4 regions of the Nocardia sp. CDC160 genome follow, and region 2 is predicted to be linked to each of the others. Evidence: riboswitches for the same ligand, from Rfam matches in the RefSeq annotation. Region 2 holds a riboswitch; each other region holds the start of a gene.
What was found. A riboswitch is a leader RNA that binds a small molecule or an ion and turns the genes downstream of it on or off. The one in region 2 is predicted to bind S-adenosylmethionine.
Positions count from the first base shown of each region.

Region 1: linked by a shared signal. The riboswitch ahead of VMT40_RS04155 (aminotransferase class V-fold PLP-dependent enzyme) and the one ahead of VMT40_RS38135 (rhodanese-like domain-containing protein) in region 2 are both predicted to bind S-adenosylmethionine.
Region 3: linked by a shared signal. The riboswitch ahead of VMT40_RS08565 (AfsA-related hotdog domain-containing protein) and the one ahead of VMT40_RS38135 (rhodanese-like domain-containing protein) in region 2 are both predicted to bind S-adenosylmethionine.
Region 4: linked by a shared signal. The riboswitch ahead of VMT40_RS00960 (bifunctional o-acetylhomoserine/o-acetylserine sulfhydrylase) and the one ahead of VMT40_RS38135 (rhodanese-like domain-containing protein) in region 2 are both predicted to bind S-adenosylmethionine.

Region 1 is NZ_JAYKYT010000001.1:934,801-939,989, reverse strand. Features, by position in the region: gene VMT40_RS04175 (TetR family transcriptional regulator) at 1-543, shown strand, start outside; gene VMT40_RS04170 (hypothetical protein) at 558-1,184, opposite strand; gene VMT40_RS04165 (DUF2752 domain-containing protein) at 1,312-1,761, shown strand; gene VMT40_RS04160 (hypothetical protein) at 1,780-1,968, shown strand; gene VMT40_RS04155 (aminotransferase class V-fold PLP-dependent enzyme) at 1,983-3,296, opposite strand; SAM riboswitch class IV at 3,365-3,478, opposite strand; gene VMT40_RS04150 (SAM-dependent methyltransferase) at 3,542-4,393, opposite strand; gene VMT40_RS04145 (biliverdin-producing heme oxygenase) at 4,602-5,189, shown strand, end outside.
Region 2 is NZ_JAYKYT010000011.1:89,236-94,424, forward strand. Features, by position in the region: gene VMT40_RS38125 (alpha/beta hydrolase) at 1-43, opposite strand, end outside; gene VMT40_RS38130 (O-succinylhomoserine sulfhydrylase) at 160-1,374, opposite strand; gene VMT40_RS38135 (rhodanese-like domain-containing protein) at 1,415-1,837, opposite strand; SAM riboswitch class IV at 1,852-1,967, opposite strand; gene VMT40_RS38140 (Rv0361 family membrane protein) at 2,030-2,476, opposite strand; gene VMT40_RS38145 (FAD-dependent oxidoreductase) at 2,717-4,126, shown strand; gene VMT40_RS38150 (amidohydrolase family protein) at 4,207-5,091, shown strand; gene VMT40_RS38155 (CaiB/BaiF CoA transferase family protein) at 5,169-5,189, shown strand, end outside.
Region 3 is NZ_JAYKYT010000002.1:236,796-241,984, forward strand. Features, by position in the region: gene VMT40_RS08550 (DoxX family protein) at 1-254, shown strand, start outside; gene VMT40_RS08555 (hypothetical protein) at 286-1,128, opposite strand; gene VMT40_RS08560 (HAD family hydrolase) at 1,122-1,847, opposite strand; gene VMT40_RS08565 (AfsA-related hotdog domain-containing protein) at 1,844-2,632, opposite strand; SAM riboswitch class IV at 2,646-2,756, opposite strand; gene VMT40_RS08570 (MFS transporter) at 2,858-4,483, opposite strand; gene VMT40_RS08575 (FMN-dependent NADH-azoreductase) at 4,461-5,087, opposite strand; gene VMT40_RS08580 (hypothetical protein) at 5,183-5,189, opposite strand, start outside.
Region 4 is NZ_JAYKYT010000001.1:188,884-194,072, reverse strand. Features, by position in the region: gene VMT40_RS00970 (MFS transporter) at 1-1,340, opposite strand, end outside; gene VMT40_RS00965 (TetR/AcrR family transcriptional regulator) at 1,478-2,188, shown strand; SAM riboswitch class IV at 2,201-2,311, shown strand; gene VMT40_RS00960 (bifunctional o-acetylhomoserine/o-acetylserine sulfhydrylase) at 2,408-3,757, shown strand; gene metX (homoserine O-acetyltransferase MetX) at 3,754-4,917, shown strand; gene VMT40_RS00950 (hypothetical protein) at 5,097-5,189, shown strand, end outside.

The DNA.
Region 1 (5,189 bases), on a different contig from region 2:
ATCGCCGCGGCCGCGGGACAGCGGAACAACTCGGCCATCCAGTACCACTTCGGATCCCGGGACGGGCTCATTCTCGCGGTGGTGGAACACCGGCTCGCCACGCTGGAGGTGCGGCGGCTGGAACTGCTCGCCGAACAGTCGGCCGCGGGCGCGACCGGCGTGCACGATCTGCTGGAAGCGCTCGTCATTCCCATGCTCGAGCTGAGCGATCAGCAGGGGATCGACCACTACGGGCGGTTTCTCGAACAGATACACACCCACCCCGCGGTCAACGACGCGGCCAATCTCGAATCGGCGCGGCGCACCTCGGTCCGGGTCATCATGCGGCAGCTCGAGCGGGAGCTGACCGAACTGCCGAAACGGTTGCGGCTGCGGCGATTACGGGCCTTGCCGACCATCCTGTTCGCGCTGCTGGCCGATCACGAGCGGGCCGTGGAGGCCGGGCGGGTGACGGCGGGCGATGTGGCGGCCTGGGGTGAGATCGTCGACATGCTCGCGGGGGTGCTGACCGCGCCGGTCGTGGAACGCGCGCCGATTCGCTGACGCGGCAAGTTGGATTACCGCTGCTGCTGGGGATAATTCGGCGGTGCGGGCTGTGGATAACCCTGCTGCGGTTGGTATCCCTGCTGTTGGTATCCGCCCTGCTGGGCCGGGTAGCCCTGCGGCGCATACGGATTCGGCGGCTGCGCGCCGTAGCCCGGTTGATTCGGCACGGGGTAACGAGGCTGGGATTGTGGGGCCGGGTAGTTCGGCTGTGGCGCGGGAGCGTAGCCGGGAGCGGGATGCCCGTGGGAGGGAACGGTATTCGCCGAGGGCGGGTAGGTCGGCGGCGCGGCGTAACCCGGGACAGCCGCACCGCTCGGCGGCGGCAGGTAGCCCCGGTCGGGCGCGCCGGTCGGGGGCGGTAGGAAGCCCTGCGGGGCCGGGTAGCCCTGGGCGGGGGTATTGGCGTCGTACGGGCTCGGGGCCGGGGTATACACCGGCGCGGTGGTGGTCGCGGTCTCGCTCTTCTTCTTGAGGGCGAAGTACGCGCCCACCGCGATGAGCAGAACCACCGCCAGGCCGATGAGGCCGAACAGGTGGCCGATGACGCGAATGCCGACCTTGATGACAATGATCAGGACGATGGCGCCGACCACGGCGAGCGCGCCGCGAATCTTGCTGCCACCTGAGTTCTGTGACATGAGTGGACTTCCCCCGAACTCGAAAATGATTGTCGGGGCAGCATACCCAAGCGCGCTCGAGCCCCGCGGGGTGCGAAGTCGGGAGTGATCTGGCAGGTCGGCGGCGGCGCGGCTACCGTTGGTGGTCGTGGATACCACGGCAGCAGCAATCGAATCGCCCGCGCGCCCGCGGTGGCTCGGCGTCGGGCTACCGCTGCTGGCCGGTGGGGCCGTGGCCGGTGGGCTGGCGCTGCTGCACTTCCGGGATCCGCACGTGTCCGGCACCTACGGGTACTGCCCCTTCTACGAGCTCACCGGGTACTGGTGCCCCGGCTGCGGCGGGCTGCGGGGGCTGCACAATCTCACCGATGGCCGGATTCTCGACGCCATTCACAGCAATGTGCTGTTGCTGCCATTGACGCTCGGCTTCCTCGCCTGGTGGGGCACCTGGCTGGTGCGCGGCTGGCGCGGTAATCCGACACCGCCGCGACTACCCCAGATCCTGCCCAAATACGCGCTGTGGCTCGCGCTCGCCTTCCTCATTGTCTTCACCATTGTGCGGAACACGCCGTGGGGGAGCTGGATTGCGCCTGTTTAACCGGGGCATGCTCTGCGTATGAGCGATTCACTGCGGGACCGCGTGCGCGAGAAGATGGTGCGGCAACTCGAGGAGGACGGGCCGCCCGATCCCGAGCAGGGCGACACCCGGCAGGTCTCGGTGCAGGACGATCTCGACCTGCTGGACGCGGTGGCGGATGACGATCCGGTGATCGAGGAGCTCGCGGCCCGATACCTCGTGCCGTAGTTCGGAATCCGCGCTCAGAATCCGCAGGGCGCCGCGCCGGTCGACGAGTCGCCGAACGGTCGGGTCTCCGGGACCGGGTTCCAATGTCCCTCGGTGCGCGCGTAATTCCAGGTCGGGCCGTTCTCGACCAGCGTGGCAATGGCCTCGATGAGGCGGTCCACGTCGGCGGCGGTGGTGCCGAGGCCAATGCTGGCGCGCAGGGCGGCGTCCACGCCGAGGCGAGACAGCAGCGGGTGGGCGCAGAAGCGGCCGTCGCGCACGCCGATGCCGTGCTCGGCCGAAAGGTAGGCGGCGACCTGGCCGGGCTCGAAACCGTCGATGGTGAACGCGACAATGCCGACGGCGTCGGTGCTGTCGCGCCAGACACGCAGGAAGTTCACGCCCGGAACGGTTTTCAGGCCGTAGCGCAGGCGGTGGGTGAGGTACTGCTCGTGCTCGATGACCGTGGTCTCGTCCAGGTCGGCGAGGGCGTCGCAGGCCGCGGCCAATGCGGCCACGCCCAGGACGTTCGGCGAACCGGCCTCGTGCCGCTGCGGGGCCGGGGCCCACTCGACGCCCTCGGTGGAGACCGAGCGCACCGCGCCGCCACCCGCCAGGTAGGGCTCGGCCGCGTCGAGCCAGTCGCGGCGGCCGACCAGCACGCCCGTACCGAAGGGGGCGTAGGCCTTGTGGCCGGAGAAGGCCAGATAGTCGATGCCCGCGGTCCGCAGGTCGATGCGGCGGTGCGGGGCCAGCTGCGCGGCATCCACGAGAATGCGGGTGCCGCACTGGTGCGCGATCCAGGCCAGCCGCTCCAGCGGCAGTAGTTCACCGGTCACATTGGACGCGCCCGTAACCGCCAGCAGCGCGGCCGGTTTCGAACAGAGCTCGGCGACCAGGCGCTGAATGGTCTCCTCGATGGTGTCGGCGACCGGCACCACTCGGCGGCCGTGCCGGGTCCAGGGCAGGAAGTTGGCGTGGTGCTCCACGTCCAGCACCACGGTGTCGCCGGGCACGCAGGAGGCCAGCAGGTTCAGCGAGTCGGTGGTGTTGCGGGTGAAGACCACGACCTGGTCGTCGGCCGCGTTCAGGAAGCGGGCGACCGAACCGCGCGCCGACTCGTAGCAGTCGGTGGAGACGCGGGAGGCGTAGCCCGCGCCGCGGTGCACGCTGGCGTAGAACGGCAGCAGCTCGGCGACGCGGTCGGTGACCTGCCGCAGCGCGGGGGCGCTGGCGGCGTAGTCGAAGTTGGCGTAGGTGGTGGTCCCGCCCTGGACCAGCGGAACCTGGAGGTCACAGCCGGACACGGTGGCGAGCGGGGCACAGGTCTGGTCGGCGAATGCGGTCATCACGAAACTCCATCGGGTTCATGGACACGCGATCGGAGGTGTCTGCTTCGAGACGGATATCGATCGAGAGTCCGCGCTTGCCGTACCCGGTCGGGCTACGGCCCGGTCGTCACCCGGAGCACCCCACCGCGGAGGAGGGTTGCCGACCAGCTAGCCGGGGCTTGACGCTGGTACTCATGACCTGATTGCAGAGATTGGCAGACGATTCCCGGCCTTGTCAACCCCGCCCGCCGGGCTCGTCGGGCTCAGATCTTGGTCGCGGTGACGCAGCGTTCGAGGTCCGGCACGCCTTCCGCACCCCGGCCGAGTGGCTCGAGAAACCGGTCGACGTACTCCCGCCCGCCCACCTGTTCCAGCTCCCGCCACCCGTACTCGGCGAGCAGGCCCGGAACGTCCGCGGGCAGCAATCCGAATCGCCAAATACCTTTTCCCGCAACGAATCTCCGATACGCGCGCTCGCACCCCTCGAGATTCGTGCCGTCGAGAAAATCCTGTCGGACATAGCTGAAGACCAGTCGGCTCCCCGCGGGCGCGGCGGCGAGGGTCTCCAACGTCGAGCGCACCGCCTTCTCGGTCAGGTACTGGGTAACCCCTTCCCACAGGAAAAGCGTTGTCGCCTCGCCCCGGTAACCACGCTCGGCGAGAGTCGTCGCGAGATCCTGTGTCTCGAAATCGATCGCCACCTGAACAACGCTGTCCGGCAGCGTTATTCGCCGCCGCTTCAGCTCGATGTTCACCGGCAGATCCACCTCGAAGGCCGGAATCCCGGCCGCCGCCACCAGCCGCGTGGCTCGAGTGTCGAGCCCCGCACCGAGCACCACCACCGCCCCGACCCCCGCCCGCACGGCCGCATCGGTCTGCTCATCGAAATACCGCTTCCGACAAGCCAAGCTGTCCCACAGCCCGGGCCCTTCCCGCTCCATGACCTTGCGTAACCAGCCTCGGGTGGTTCGGTTGCGTACCAGCGGTCGCAGTCCGAGTGGCAGCACGCGGATCGCCAGGTCGTCGGTCAGCAATCGGTTCCCGGAGGGCTCGGCGCTCTCCGTGGCGGCGATGAGCATCGGGATCAGTGGGGTATCGGCGGCTCGAGTGGCCATGGGACCACTGTTCCAGGCGGTCGGCGGAGCGTCGACGGGATCGATGCGGTGTGACGAAGGGCACGTCCGGAATAGAAAAATCGTCCGAAAGTTGGAGGGGGTGGGGCGGGAAGTTCGAATCGCGTGATGGTTGCTGGGGCGTATGGTCGAAGTGAAGTTAGGGTAGCCAAAGTGGGGTGCCCCGGAGTTGATCACGAGGAGCTCGACCATGTTGGATACCGGCACCCCGTTCTCGACGCTCATTCGCACCGCGACCGAGCAGCAGCACAACGAGGCGGAGCACTCCACGTTCATGCGTGACCTGCTGACCGGGCAACTCGGGGTCGAGGCGTTCTACCGGTACACCTCGCAGCTGTGGTTCGTGTACGCCGCGCTCGAAAAGCGTTCCGAGGCCTTGGCTTCCGATCCGGTCGCGGGTCCCTTCGTGAAACCGGAGCTGGCCCGGCTGGCCTCGCTCGAAGCCGATCTGGCCCACCTGGGCGGCGAGAACTGGCGCGACGAGCTGACCGCGCTGCCCGCCACCGCCGCCTACGCCGCGCGCGTCGAGGAGTGCGCGAGCGAGTGGCCCGCCGGATACGTCGTGCACCACTACACCCGCTACCTGGGCGATCTCTCGGGCGGACAGGTCATTCGCGGCACCGCCGAGAAGCTGTGGAACCTGCCCAAGAAGGGCGACGGGGTGCGCTTCTACGTGTTCGAGGAGATCGGCAATCCGGCCGCGTTCAAGCGCGAGTACCGCGAGAGCCTGGATCGCCTTCCGCTCGAGGGGTCGGAAGTCGATCGCGTGCTCGACGAG
Region 2 (5,189 bases):
AGGTGGTGGAGGAGGAAGCGGAGGAGCTGTTGTTCTTCGTCATGCCGATAACTTTCGGCGGGTGGCCTGATATCGGGCTGACACCGACCTGACGTCTCCCCTGACATGGAAAAAGGGCCGGAATCCACTGGATTCCGGCCCTTTTCGACGATCGATGGATCAGCTCAGCGCCTGATCCAGGTCGCCCAGGAGGTCTTCGACATCCTCGAGGCCGATGGAGATGCGCACGACGCCATCCGTAATACCCACGGCCGCACGGCCTTCCGGACCCATGGCGCGGTGCGTGGTGGTGGCCGGGTGGGTGATCAGGGTCTTCGCGTCACCGAGGTTGTTGGAGATGTCGATGATGCGCAGCCGGTTGAGCACCTCGAAAGCCCGCTTCTTGGCCTCGTTCTCGGCGGCCTTCAGTTCGAAGGTGATCACCGTGCCGCCGCCGGACATCTGGCGCTTGGCCAGCTCGTACTGCGGGTGCGAGGACAGGAACGGGTACTTCACCCACGCCACCGCGGGATGGTTCTCGAGGAACTGGGCGATCTTCAGCGCGGAGTCCACCGACTGGCGCAGGCGCAGCGGCATGGTCTCGAGACCCTTGAGCAGCGTCCAGGCGTTGAACGGGCTCAGCGCCGGACCCGTGTGGCGCATCAGGTTTTTCACCGGACCGTCGATGTAGTCCTGCGGTCCGAGGATCGCGCCGCCGAGCACACGGCCCTGGCCGTCGATGTGCTTGGTGCCCGAGTACACGGTGATGTCCGCGCCCAGGTCGAACCCGCGCTGCAGCAGCGGGGTGGCGAAGACGTTGTCCAGCACCACCTTCGCGCCCGCCGCGTGGGCGAGGTCGGAGACCGCGCGCACATCGGTGAGGGTCTGCATCGGGTTGGACGGGGTCTCGAAGAAGACGGCCTGGGTCGGCACCGACAGCGCCTGCTCCCACTGGTCCAGATCCTCGCCGTCGACGAAGACGGTCTCCACGCCCCAGCGCGGCAGGATCTCGTTGGCCACCACGAAGCAGGACCCGAACAGGCTGCGCGCCGCCACCAGTCGGTCACCCGCGCCGAGCAGCGCGCCCAGCGCGGTGAAGACCGCGGACATGCCCGACGCGGTCGCGAAACAGGCTTCCGCGCCGTCGATCAGGCGCAGCCGCTCCTCGAACATGGCGACCGTCGGATTGCCGTAGCGGGAGTAGACGAAATGCTCGATATCGCCGGTGAACGACGCCTCGGCCGCCTCGGCGCTCTCGTAGACGAAACCCGAATTGAGGAACAGCGCCTCGGAGGTCTCGTCGAAGCCGGAGCGCCGGGTGCCGCCGCGCACGGCCTGGGTGGCGGGGCCGACGCCCTCGGGCAGCGGCTTGTCGAAAGAGCCACCGGTGATCATGACTGGTTCCCTTCGGAAGAGCTGGGGGAGCTGGGCGAAATCACGACTGCCGCCACGGCAGGCCGTCGGCCCGCCAACCGGTGGCACCGCGGTGGCCCTGAGCGTCCAGCGCGCCCTCGAAACCGTCGACCACATTGAACGACGGCGTGATGCCGACGGTGGTGGCCGCGGTGGCCGCGCCGATGGAGCGCTGGCCCGAGCGGCAGATGAACAGGACCGGGGCCTGCGAATCCGGGTTCCGGTCGGCGAGAGCCTGCTTCAACTGGTCCACGAACCGCGCGTTGGGCGTGCCGGTGGCGTCCACCCATTCGATCAACGCGGTCGGGCGGCCGATGCCGCTGGTGTCGGGCACGCCGACGAATCGCCATTCCGCCTCGGTGCGCACGTCCACCAGCACCGCATCCGGATTGTCGCGCAACAACTCCCACGCCTGCTTCGGCGTGATGTCACCCGCGTAGCTCACCTGTACCTCCTGTGAATCCGCACTTGCCGCACCGCTGCTCGATGCGTGGCCAGGTCGTCACCCGGAGCACCCCACCGCGGAGGAGGGTTGCCGACCAGCCAGCCGGGGCTTGGCGCTGGTACTCATGACCTGGGATGAGAGTGCCGAAAAAACCGGTGTTGTGTCAAACCCCCGGTCGGTCTTCGGACCATGTCACGAACCGCAGACCAACCACCGGGAATTCTCCTTGGTGAAATGCCAAGTCGAGGTCGACTGCGCGCCGTCCACGCTGAAGGTGACCTGCGCCGTGGCCTTGTCACCGTCGACGACCGGATCGTCGATCCGGTCGAAGGTGATGCCCTTGCCGCTCGTGCCCGCGATCTTCAGCGGGGAGTTGTTCTCGTCGAATCCCTTGCAGGCCACGGCCGGAACGAACTTGCCGGTGTCGTTACGGGACTTGATGAACTCGCCCGCCGCCACCGAGAGGCGATCGCGATCTGTGACATTGTTCTCAACCGGCGACAGCAGGGTCGCGATCACGATGCCCAGGATCACCGCCGCGATGACACCCGCCGCGACCAGGAACGGCCACATGCTGCGGGTCTCGTTCTGCTCGATCGGAATCGACGTCTCCTCGACGGTCTCCTCGGCATCGCTCATGGGTAGATCATGCCTGGCGTTCCCGCAGTTTCCCCGCCCGCGCGCGGGGGCGTCCGTGCGCCATCGATAGAATCAGCAGAATTTCCGCTCCGGTGCGGGAATAGCAAGACCACGCAGCAACGCTGCAGCGTCGGGGGCCAACGAAGGTCGCCGAGGCCAGGGCGTCAACTTAGCCTAAGCTAAGAACGACGGCTAAGTTTTGACGGCAAGTTAGTTTCGACCCAAAGGGTGCGCGGAAGAATGACCGAACAGAGTGCAGCGACCCGCCCGCTACGCATTGCGATCGTGGGCGCGGGCCCGGCCGGTATCTATGCCGCCGACGCCTTGATGAAGTCCGATGCCCCGGCCGGGTTCGACGGGGTGAGCATCGACCTCTACGAGCGCATGCCCGCACCGTTCGGCCTGATCCGCTACGGCGTCGCGCCCGACCACCCGCGCATCAAGGGCATCATCACCGCCCTGCACAAGGTGCTCGACAAGGACCAGGTCCGCCTGCTCGGCAATATCGACTACGGCACCGACATCACCCTGGAAGACCTGCGCCAGTTCTACGACGCGGTCATCTTCTCCACCGGCGCCAATGCCGACCGCGCCCTGGGCGTTCCGGGCATCGACCTCGACGGCTCCTACGGTGCCGCGGACTTCGTGTCCTGGTACGACGGACACCCCGACGTGCCGCGCACCTGGCCCCTGGACGCGGAGAAGGTCGCCGTGCTCGGCGTCGGCAATGTCGCCCTGGACGTGGCGCGCGTGCTGGCCAAGACCGGTGACGAACTGCTGCCCACCGAGATCCCGCCGAACGTCTACGAGGGCCTCAAGGCCAACAAGGCCGTCGAGGTGCACGTGTTCGGCCGCCGCGGCCCGGCCCAGGCCAAGTTCACCCCGCTCGAGCTGCGCGAACTCGACCACTCCCCGACCATCGAGGTCATCGTCGACCCCGAGGACATCGACTACGACGAGGGCTCCGAGGCCGCCCGCCGCCACTCCAAGCAGGTCGACATGATCTGCAATACCTTGGAGCAGTGGGCCATTCGCGATGTCGGCAACCGCCCGCACAAGCTGTTCCTGCACTTCTTCGAGAACCCCGCCGAAATCCTAGGCGACGAGAACGGCAAGGTCGTGGGCCTGCGCACCGAGCGCACCCAGCTCGACGGCACCGGAAACTGCAAGGGCACCGGCGAATTCAAGGACTGGGACATCCAGGCCGTGTACCGCGCGGTCGGCTACCTGTCGCAGAACATCCCGGCCCTGCCCTTCGACGACCAGGCCGGAACCGTGCCCAACGAGGCCGGACGCGTGCTGGTCAACGAGGACGCCGACGGCAAGGACCGCTACGAGCCCGCCACCTACGTGACCGGCTGGATCAAGCGCGGCCCGGTCGGGCTCATCGGCCACACCAAGGGTGACGCCAACGAGACCATCGCCTGCCTGCTCGACGACGCCGCCGACTTCGTTCCGGCCCCCAAGCCGGAACCCGAGGCCGTCACCGAATTCCTCGAGGGCAAGGGCATCCCGTTCACCACCTGGGCGGGCTGGTACCGACTCGACGCGCACGAGCGCGCCCTGGGCGAGCCGCAGGGCCGCGAGCGGGTCAAGGTCGTGGAGCGCGAGGAGATGCTCGCCGCCTCCGAGCCCGACAAGGTGTCCTGACCAGTACCGGACAAGGTGTCCTGACCAGCGCGAATCCGCTTGCCGGACAAGGTTGTCCACACTTGTCACCGTTCTGAGGCATGCTGATCAACGTGTTCGATGCCCATCTCCACATCTTCGACCCGCGGTTCCCGCTGTCGGAGAACGAGGGCTACCTGCCCGACCCGTACACCATCGCCGACTATCGCAAGCGCATGTCCCGCTTCGATATCGACGGTGGTGCGGTGGTCAGCGGGTCGTTCCAGGGCACCGATCAGAGCTATCTCATGGCGGCGCTGGCGGCGCTCGGCGAGGGCTGGGTGGGCGTCACCATGCTGCCCGTCGACGCCACCGACAAGCAGATCATCGAGTTGAACCGGGCCGGGGTCCGCGCGATCCGGTTCAATCTCAAGCGGGCGGGCGGCGATATCGTCGGGCTGACCATGCTGGCCCTGCGCGCCTACGAACTGGCCGGTTGGCATGTGGAGCTGTACATCGACGGGTCCATGCTGGGCTCGCTCGAACCGGTCATCACCAAGCTGCCGAAACTGTCCATCGACCACATGGGCATGTCCGACGAGTGCCTGCCGTACCTGCTCAACCTGGTCGACCGGGGCGCCAAGGTGAAGGCCTCGGGCTTCGGGCGGGTGTCGATGAATGTGGGTGCGGCACTGCGCAAGATCCACACCGTCAATCCCGAGGCCCTCATGTTCGGCACCGATCTGCCGGGCACCCGGGCCGGGCGGCCCTTCCGCGATACCGACCTGTCGATCATCGCCGACGCCGTGGGCTCGGACCTGCATCGGGTGCTCGAGGACAATGCCCGGGCCTTCTACGGCCTGCCCGCCAAGGACCGGACGCTCGCGGAGCCGGACTCCACGCTGCGCAAGGCCTCCGGTGAGGTGCCCACCCTGCGCCTGCCCCGCTCCGAACTCCCCGCGACCCCGCCGCCGGACACCCTGCCCCTCCCGATCGTCGATCGCTGAATCCGCGTTATTGTCGTAACGTCAACACCGGCGTGGTGCGTCGGTGCGCAGGATTCGACGACGAACCGAGGTAGGGCGTGAGCACTCCATCCACCGCC
Region 3 (5,189 bases), on a different contig from region 2:
GTACCTACACCCAGGTTTCGGGCGCGGCGGAATTGACCGCGGGCACGCTGCTGCTGCTCCCCCGCACCCGCGGCCTGGGCGCACGCCTGGCCGCGCTCATTTTCATCGCCGTGTTCCCGGGCAATGTGCAGATGGCCTACGACTGGTGGAACAGCGACAAACCCATGGCGCTGAAAGTCGGTGCCCTGCTGCGGCTCCCGATGCAGATTCCGATGGTGACCACCGCGCGGAAGGTGTACCGCGCCGCGCGGTGATCTCGCGGGTGTCGGTGATTCCCGTCGGGTGTCAGTCCCGCGTCACGAACTCGTCGAAGACCGGGGTCGGCAGTTTGAGCTGGGCGTGAATATCACCGCCCAAGCCGAAATGGCCTATCGCGCCACCGTAGTTCTGCTGGTAGCTCTGCCACAGCACGACCACGCTGATAATGCGGTTCGCGCCGGGCAGCGCCGGGTCCGGGAACGGATTGGGCAGGACCGCGCGGTAGGTGGCGGCTCCGCTCTCGTCGGTTATGAAAACGTTCGGGACGCCCAGGGGGCCGGGGCGGGTGGGAGCGTCCGGGTCCAAGTCCTTGGCGCGCAAGGACATCACGGTGTAGAGCGAATCCGGGATGAGGCCGGTGAACTCGAAGCGGAATTCCGCGGACCGCGCCTCGTCATCGACGGTGACCTCGAGGGTGCCGCGCGCCTCGAGCCATTCGCCCAGGGTCACCGGCTCGGTGAGCTTGCGGCCGTCCTGCGGGCGGAAGTCCGGGATCGGCGTCTCGTGGAACGGGTAGCTGGGCCGGGTCACCGTGTCGGCGTCGGGACGCTGGTCGGGGGCGAAGACCATCGGATAGTTGTTGGCGGGCAGGGGAAGCGGCAGGGTGTGCAGGACGCTCGCGGCGTCCTCCGCAGACAGGTCGTCGGCCAGTTCGCGCACGATCGTGTAGGCGGCCAGTTCACCGAATTTCGGCACCGGCGTATCGGCGGCGACGATGGCTCGGCCCCAGCGGCGGGTGACGCCCCCGTCCGCGTCGGGCTCGGTCAGGAAGCCGACGACAATGAAATTGCCGTCGGCGTCGAGGACTTCGCTCGGCGGGTACAGCGGCCCCTGGGTGGTCGGGGTCAGTTCATAGCTTCGGGTCACCATACGGAGAGCGCTTCCTGATCGGAGAGAAGGCGGCCGGGATCGTCGACGGACGCGCCGACCCGGTCGGAGAAGTGGATCCAGCCGTGGCCGTGCGCCGACAGCACCGCGTCGTCGCCGCGGAAGCCGGGGTGTGCGACGGCCCGCAGGAACGGCAGGTCGCTGGCGTGATCGCCGTAGCCGTAGCTGTTTTCGTGCGCGATGCCGTGCTCGCGCAGGAAGTCGGTGACCGCGGTCGCCTTGGCGGTGCCGATCATGGGCTGGGTGACCTCACCGGTCAGCACGCCTTGGTCATCGACCACGGGGGTGGTGGCGATGATGTGATCGGCACCCAGCGCGTCGGCGACCGGGGCGATGGCCGCGGCGAACGAGCCGGACAGCAGGACCGTGGTGTCGCCCGAATTCCGGTGTGCGCGCAGCGCTTCCACCGCGTCGGTGTAGTAGACGGCACCGCTCGCGGAGAACTCAGCGAACCAGCGGCGTCCGGCGGCAGCCAAGGCGTCGGCCCGCACGCCGCGATAGGCGCGGTAGTAGTGCCGGTTCACCTCCTCGCGGGGCGTTCCGGACGCGGCCTTCCGCTTGATCTCGTCGCTGAGGCGCGTGTATTCGCTGCCGTCGTCGCCGTTCTCGGCCAGCCAGAAGCGCTGGAAGGCGAACATGCTCTTGACGGTGATGAGGGTTTCGTCGACGTCGAAGAACGCCGCACCCGGTGTCGTGCTCATGCCACCGCGCCCAGGTAGGCGGCGATCGCCTTGGCGGCCTTGTGGCGTTCGATCTGCGAGATGCGCTCGTTGGGCAGGGCCGCGTAGGTGATGCGGGTGGTGGCCACGGTGCGGTCGAGTTGGCGCACGTCGACGTCGATGGCGAACTCCAGCTTGGCCGGATCCTCGATGGCGATCGGGGTGAGCACCGCGTGCAGGGTGGCGGGCAGCGGGAACAGGAAGGTCTTGAACTCCAATTCGATGCTGTTCCAGACGATGTAGAAGTGCTGTTCGGGCCAGCGGCGGCCGTACTCCAGCTCGAACGCGCCCAGGAACAGCTGGCGCACCGCCTCGACGATGACGATGCCCTGCACGTGTTCGCCGGTCTGATGGTCGAGCAGCAGTTCGTTGTCGCCGTGAATGCGCAGATCCGCGCGGAACTCGGTCTCCGATTCGCGAATCAGGTTGGCCAGCAGCACATTCGAGTTCTGATACTTGTGCACTTGGTGGCGAGGTGCCGGTTCGTCGACCGCGCCGCGCACGTGCAGCCCGGCCGGGGCGTGCACCAGCGCCACGTGCTCGAGGTAGTCGAGGTCGTGGCGGGTCACCCCCTGCCCGAGATGAACGGTCAACGCGCGCTCCGACTCCCGCCACCGGCCGCCGCGCAGGGCGGCGACCAGTCCCGACACCGTGAAGGCCCGGTCGTCCTCGGCGATTCCGCGGAAGCGATCGGCCACCAGCAGCACCTCGCCGACGGCCACCTCCCCCGAGAGCACGGACACCGAATCGAGCTGGGCTACAGACATTTTTCCTCCGAGAGCAAGACGCTTATGGCGGCGCTCGCCACCACCCGGTCGTCACCCGGAGCACCCCGCCGTCGTGGAGGGTTGCCGCCCAGCCAGCCGGGGCTTACCACTGGAACTCATGACCGTCCCCGAAACCCTATGTCCCCCAACCTATTTCATACATAGTTTCAACCACCCCGATTGAAACCCGCGAACGGAGGACGACGCTGTCCCCCGCGCGCCGATCTATCCCGCGGCGGCTTCCCCCACACCAACCCCACTCGGTTCGGGCTCACGCCCCGACACCGGCTCCGACGCCGAAACACCCTCCGGCGCTACCCCTGGCGTCATCTCGGACTCGGACACTCCCCCTGGCCTTACCCCCGACTCCGACTCCGACTCCGACGTTGGGTTCGGCTGCGTCGCCAACCCGGGCGCTGGATGTGACCCCGGATCGGCGCTCGAACCGCCTACCGGGGTCGCCGCTGTCCCCGCAGCGACTCGCGTCGAGGCGACGGCCAGTGCCGCCCCCGAAGCCGCCAGCGCCGCGATGGTCAGCGCGACGGTTGAATAGCCGTGGCGCGAAACCAGATTGGCGAGTTGTGGTCCCGCGCTGGCCCCGACGAACAGGGCGAAGGTGTAGAGCGCGGTGGCGGTGCCGCGCGCCTCGCCTGCCTGCGCCGCGATCGCCTGAACCGCCGCCGGTGCCGCGACCGCGATGGCCGTCACGAACACGAACAGCCACACCGCGACCCATATGCCACCCAGTGGGACCGCGGTGATCGCCGCCGCTGCGGCAGCTGCCGCCAGGGCGGTGATCAACCGGGCGGCAGGTGCGATCACGCCGAGTCTTCCGGCGAGCAGTGGTACCGCCACCATGGCGGGAATCGCGCTGGCCCGCAGGGCGAGTAGGGCCGCGTTGCCGGATCCGACTCCCTCCGGCGGTGAGAGCTGAATGCCGGTGTAGATGCCCACGAACGAGCCCAAGATCGCCAGGCAGCTCAGGTACAGCAGGGCGAGTCGGCCCTGTCTGAGCAGAGTCACGAACGGCAGAACAGCCTTTCGCGCGATGTCGGCGATTCCGATGCGGGCTCGCGCGCCCCTGGCCTCAGCCCTCGCACCCCCGGCCTCAGTCCCTACGCCTTCCGCCTCGCCCTTTGCACCCTCGGCCTGGGTCAGCGCCTCGGTCAGCGCGGCTTCAGTGCCAGGTGCCTGGGCTACAACCGCCGCCGAGGTGGGCGGCTGGAGAACCAGGCGCAGTAGCGCCGCCGATAGCGCGAAGACGATCGCACCGGCGATGAAGATGGCGTGCCAGCCCCAGGTGTTGCCGATCAGCTGGGCCAGGACCTGGGCTACCACGCCTGCTCCTAGGAAGGAGCTGGTTAGGCAGGTGAGGGCGAAGATTCTGCGGGCGGGGGCGATGCGTTCGGCGAGGTAGGCGAAGGCGGCGGGGGCGAAGAAGGAGGCGGTGAGGCCCTGGAGGATTCGCGCGGAGAGTCCGGTGGCGAGTCCGGGTGCGACCGCCACCAGGAGGGAGCTCAGCACGGTGGCGAGCAAGCCGCCGACGATGACCGGCCGTCGTCCCCAGCGGTCCGACAGCGGGCCGGTCACCAGGAAGCCCGCCCCGTAGGCCAGCCCGAAGGCGGTGGTGGTCCAGGTGGCCGCCGACTTGGACGTATCCCAGTCCGCCGCAAGCCGATTCAGTACCGGCAGCACCACGTAGAGCTGGCCCACCACCAGAATGCCGACCGCGCAGACCGCCGCGACGGTCCGCCCGGTCGGTGCCCATCCCGGCTCGGTAGCCCATCCCGGCTCAGCAGCCCGGCCCGACTCGGTAGCCCCACCCGGCTCAGTAGTCGGCGGCGAGCTCACGCGCACGCTCCTGGGCCGCGGCGAAGCCCGCCTCCGGGTTCTCGGTCAATACCGTTGGCGCGAACCGGATCTCGGCAATGTCCTTGATCCCCACGAAGTTCAGCCAGTCTTCGACGAACGGCGTCGCGAAGTCGGACCCGAACTGCACCGGCACCCCCGGCTGATGCACGCCACTGGTGTACACCGTGACCGCCCGCTTCTCGGTGAGCAGCCCCGAATACCCGCTCTGCGGATCGAAGGTGAACGCCCACCCCGGCTGGGTCACGATATCGACCCACTGCTTGAAGATGTACGGCACGCCCGCATTCCAGATCGGCAGGTTGATGACGTACAGATCGGCCGCCGCGAACCGCTCGAACACCACCCGCGCCTGCTCCCAGGCCGCGAGCTGCTCGGGCGTCTGATCCCGCCCGGTGAACAACGCCAACTTGGCCTCGGCCGCATGGGTCCCGAAATCCGGCAACTCGGCGTCGAACAAATCGATCGTATCGACCGTCAGCCCCGGATCCTTCGCGACGAGCCCATCGATGAATGTCCGAGCCAACGCCCGCGACTGGCTGTGCGCACCGCGCGCCGAGGCATTGATATGCAACAGGGTGGTCATCGAATCCCTTTCGTAGACAACGATGTCCACGTCTATCAATCGATGCCCACCCGGCACGACGGTTACGTGCGCACTGATCCGAAGCCCGTCATCCCTCAGGCC
Region 4 (5,189 bases), on a different contig from region 2:
TGGTCGATGGTCGCGTTATTGCGCACATACCGCTCGGCCACCTGCACCGAAATGGTCGTCAGCAGAGCCGTGCCGATCGACCCGCCGACCTGCTGCGCGGCATTGAGCAGGGCGCTGGCCACACCCGAGTCCTCCGCCTCGACCTGATGCAGTGCCGTGGTCTGCATGGACACGAACAGGAAGCCCATGCCGAGCGCGATCAGGATCATGGCGGGCAGCAGGGCGCTGGCGTAGCTGTCGCCGAACTCGAGCCGCGACAACCACAGCAGACCCGCCGCGCCGAGCACCGAACCCGCCAGCATCAGCGGCCGCGGGCCGATCTTGGGCAGTACCGCCGAGGCGATGCCCGCCGACACCACGATCCCGGCCGGGAAGGGCAGGAACGCCACACCCGTCTTCAGCGCCGAATAGTGCTCCACGATCTGCAGGTAGAAGCTCAGGTTCAAGAACATGGCGAACATCGCGATGGGCACCAACAGCGCGATCAGATACGACCCGCCGCGGTTGATCTCACCCGGAATACGCAGCGGCAGCAGCGGATTCGAGGTCCGTCGTTCGATGGCCACGAAGGCCGCCAGCAGGGCCACGCCCGCGATGAACAGGGCCAGCGTGAGCGAGGCCGTCCAGCCGTCGGAGGCGGCGCGGCTGAAACCGTAGACGATGGAGATCAGGCCGAGGGTGACGGTGACCGCGCCCGGCAGGTCGTACCCGCCGGTGCGGGGCGCGGGCACATCCTTGATCACGAAGGCGAACGCGCCGACCAGCGCCAGCAGCGCGACCGGGGTGTTCACCAGCAGCGACCAGCGCCAGTTCGCGTACTCGACGAGCGCGCCACCGGCGATCAGGCCCAGCGCCGCGCCCGCCGCGGACACACCCGCGAACACACCGAACGCGCGAGCGCGCTCCTTGGCCTCGGTGAAGGTCACCGACACCAGCGACAGGGCGGCCGGGGCCAGCAGCGCGCCGAACGCGCCCTGTAGTGCGCGGCCCGCGAAGAGTTCGGCCTGGTTCTGGGCGAGACCTGCCAGCGCCGAGGCCGCGGCGAAGCCGATGAGGCCGACCATGAGGATGCGGCGGCGGCCCAGGTAGTCGGCGAGGCGGCCGCCGAGCAGCAGCAGGCCGCCGAAAATCAGGGTGTAGGCGGTGAAGATCCACTGCTTGTCGCCATCGCTGATGTGCAGATCCTGCTGCGCGAAGGGCATGGCAATGGTGACGATCGTGGCGTCCAGGACCACCATGAGCTGCGCCATCGCGATCACGGCGAGCGCCCACCAGCGCCTGGAGTCTTTTGCGGGACTTGATATTTCGTCGGTGCCGAGAGCGTCCGTCGCTACGGTCATGAGCCTCTCCTCTGGGGTTCGAAGGCAGCTTTCACCATAGTGGCCCATGACGACAATTGGCGTCAAGAGAAATTTGGCGTAGTGCGACAGTTGTCATAATGGGACAGATGGAACCGTTTAGCCCTTAGACTGGAGTCATGTCGGATTTGTCAAGTCACACCGGTGTGATCTCGCGTCATCGCCCCAGCCTGCGAGAACGCAAGAAGGAACAGACCCGCGCGCGCATCATCGACGTCGCGCTGCGACTGTGCGATGAGCAGGGATTCGACGCCACCACCGTGGAGCAGATCGCCGACACCGCCGACGTTTCGCCGCGCACCGTGAACCGGTACTTCGAGAGCAAGGAAGACATCGTCATCGCGCCCATCACCGACTGGGCGCGAGCGCATGCGGAGGCCCTGCGCGAGCAGCCACACACCGGCAACGAAATGCAGGCGCTACTGGACAGCTTCCTCGCCATCGTGGATCGGGTCGTCGACCGCGACGAGCCGCTGCCCTTCCGCTGGTTCCAGCAGATGCAGCGCATCATCGCCGCCTCGGCCCCGGTGCGGGCCTGCAGCCTCGCGGCGGCCGAGAACAAGACCGAGCAGACCGCCGCGGTGCTGGCCGAGCGACTCGGCACCACCGTCAACGACGTGCGGGTTCGGCTGCTGCTCGGCACTTTTCACGCCATCATGCGCGCGGGCACCGAATGCGAGGTCGAATCCGGCTCCACCCTGGACCAGGTCCTCACCTCGCCCCGTGGCATGGCCGACGCCGTGGTCGCGGCCTATCACGAATTCGTGCGGACCTGCGCGGCGCCGACTGTGGCGAGCCCCACTTCCGAGACGGCGGCCTCCGCCCGCTAGAATCTCGCAACAGGTCAAGAGCATCAGCGCCAAGCCCCGGCTCGCTGATCGGCAACCCTCCAGCTGCGGTGGGGTGCTCCGGGTGAGGACCGGGCGTTCGAAGGACGAACGCAAGCGCAACTAGGAGGTCTACCGAAATGTGTTGTTGTCGAAGCCCATTCGCTTCTCGATAACGTCAAAATTCCGCCATTCGGCGACCTTGTTTTTGGAGCAGAACACATGAGTGACTCGACCGCGCCCGCGGCCGTTGGGGCCGACGGCACCCTCGACCCGGCCAACTGGTCTTTCGAGACCAAGCAGATTCACGCCGGGCAGGCCCCCGATGCGGCCACCGGAGCCCGCGCCCTGCCCATCTACCAGACCACGTCCTACGCCTTCCGGGACACCGATCACGCCGCCGCGCTGTTCGGTCTCGCCGAGCCGGGCAATATCTACACCCGCATCATGAACCCCACCCAGGACGCGGTGGAACAGCGCATCGCCGCCCTCGAGGGCGGTGTCGCGGCATTGCTGCTGGCCTCCGGGCAGGCGGCGGAGACCTACGCGATCCTGAATCTGGCCGAGGCGGGCGACCACATCGTGGCCAGCCCGCACCTCTACGGCGGCACCTACAACCTGCTGCACTACTCGCTGCCCAAGCTGGGCATCGAGGTCAGCTTCGTCTCCGATCCCGACGATCTCGAGCAGTGGCGCGCGGCCGTGCGGCCGAACACCAAGGCGTTCTACGGTGAGACCGTCGCCAATCCGTCCAGCTCGATCCTGGACATTCCGGGGATCGCCGAGGTCGCGCACGCGGCGGGTGTGCCGCTCATCGTGGACAACACCGTCGCCACCCCGTATCTGATCCAGCCGCTGCGGCTGGGCGCGGACATCGTCGTGCATTCGGCCACCAAGTATTTGGGCGGGCACGGTGCGGCGGTCGCCGGTGTGATCGTGGACGGCGGCACCTTCGATTGGACCGTGAAGAACGAAGCGGGCGAGTCCCGATTCCCGGGCTTCACCACCCCCGATCCGAGCTACCACGGCGCGGTCTTCGCCGATCTCGGCGCGCCCGCCTACGCGCTCAAGGCGCGCGTGCAGTTGCTGCGCGATCTGGGCGCGGCGGTCTCGCCGTTCAATGCCTTCCTCATCGCGCAGGGCATCGAGACGTTGAGCCTGCGCGTCGAGCGGCACGTGGCCAACGCGCAGGCGGTGGCGGAGTTCCTCGTCGGGCAGCCGGGCGTCGAGAAGGTGTACTACGCGGGCCTTCCCGACTCACCCTGGTTCGAGCGTGGCAAACAGCTGGCACCCAAGGGTGTCGGTGCCATCGTGTCCTTCGAACTGGCCGGTGGCGTGGACGCCGGGAAGAAGTTCGTGGAGGCGCTGGTGCTGCACAGCCATGTCGCTAACATCGGGGATGTGCGCTCGCTCGTCATCCATCCGGCCTCCACCACGCACTCCCAGCTGACCCCCGAGGAGCAGTTGGCTTCCGGTGTCACGCCTGGTCTGGTGCGTTTGGCCGTGGGTATCGAGGGCATCGGCGACATCCTGGCGGATTTGCGCGCCGGACTGACGGCGGCGGCAAGTTGACCGTGAACATCGAATCGAGGACGTCCCGTCACGCGGCCGAGCTGTTGCTGCCGCCGCCGGACGGGACGCTCGCGAGCATTGCCATCGGGGATGTGGAGCTCGAGTCCGGAGCTGTCATCCCCGATGTGACGCTGGCCGTGCAACGGTGGGGCGAACTTTCCGAGAACGCGGACAACGTGGTGCTCGTCGAGCACGCGCTGACCGGTGACTCGCATGTGGTCGGCCCCGCCGATGTGCACCACAGCCAGCCCGGTTGGTGGGACGGCATTGTCGGGCCGGGTGCGCCGGTGGACACCCGCGAATGGTGTGTCATCGCCACCAATGTGCTGGGCGGCTGTAAGGGCAGCACCGGCCCGGCCTCGCTGGCCCCGGACGGAAAGCCTTGGGGCGCACGGTTTCCCGAGATCTCGATTCGCGATCAGGTGACCGCGGAGGCCAAGCTGTTCGATCTGCTCGGCATCGAGCGGCTGGCGGCCGTGCTCGGCGGCTCCATGGGCGGTATGCGGGTGCTGGAGTGGATGGTCGGCAGCCCCCAGCGGGTCGGCGCGGCGCTGGTGTTGGCGGTCGGCGCGCGCGCCACCGCCGACCAGATCGGCACCCAGACCACCCAGCAGGCCGCCATCAAGGCCGATCCGAACTGGCAGGGCGGCAACTATCACGGCACCGGGCGCGCGCCCATGACCGGGATGGGTATAGCCCGGCGCATCGCGCACCTGACCTATCGCACCGAGTTCGAACTGGACCATCGGTTCGAGAATCACGCCCAGGGCAACGAGGACCCCCGGGCGGGTGGGCGCTACGCGGTGCAGAGCTACCTGGAATACCAGGCGGACAAGCTGATCTCGCGCTTCGACCCGGCCACCTACGTGCTGCTCAGCGAGGCCATGAACCGCCACGACGTGGGCCGCGGGCGCGGCGGCGTCGAGGCGGCGCTGGCGTCGACGCCGGTGCCGTGCGTGGTCGGCGGGGTCGACTCCGATCGGCTCTACCCGCTGCGCACGCAGCAGGAGCTGGCCGATCTGCTGCCCGGCTCCAAGGGACTCGAGGTCATCCACTCCAAGGACGGCCACGACGGCTTTCTGACCGAGTTCGAGGCGGTCGGCAAGCTGGTGCTCGAGACGATGGATCTGGCCCGCGCCCAACGCGAGTCCGATCGCTGAACAACCGCTGCATTTCCGCTGCATTTCCGCTGCCGCAACGGCCGCGCGTTACCGCGCGTATCGTGGCTGTTTCGCGCGAATTGTCCTGACGCGCTTCCGGTTTCGCGCATATGACACATCGGTAACCGCTCGCTTCGAATACGTGTGCTTCGGGCCCGGCGGTCGTAATCTATTCAGCTATGACCGCCGCATTCGATGACATGGATCTCCGCGATCTCGTCGATCTGCTCTCCGAGGACGAGCAGCGTGAACTCCGCCCGGCCATACTCCGC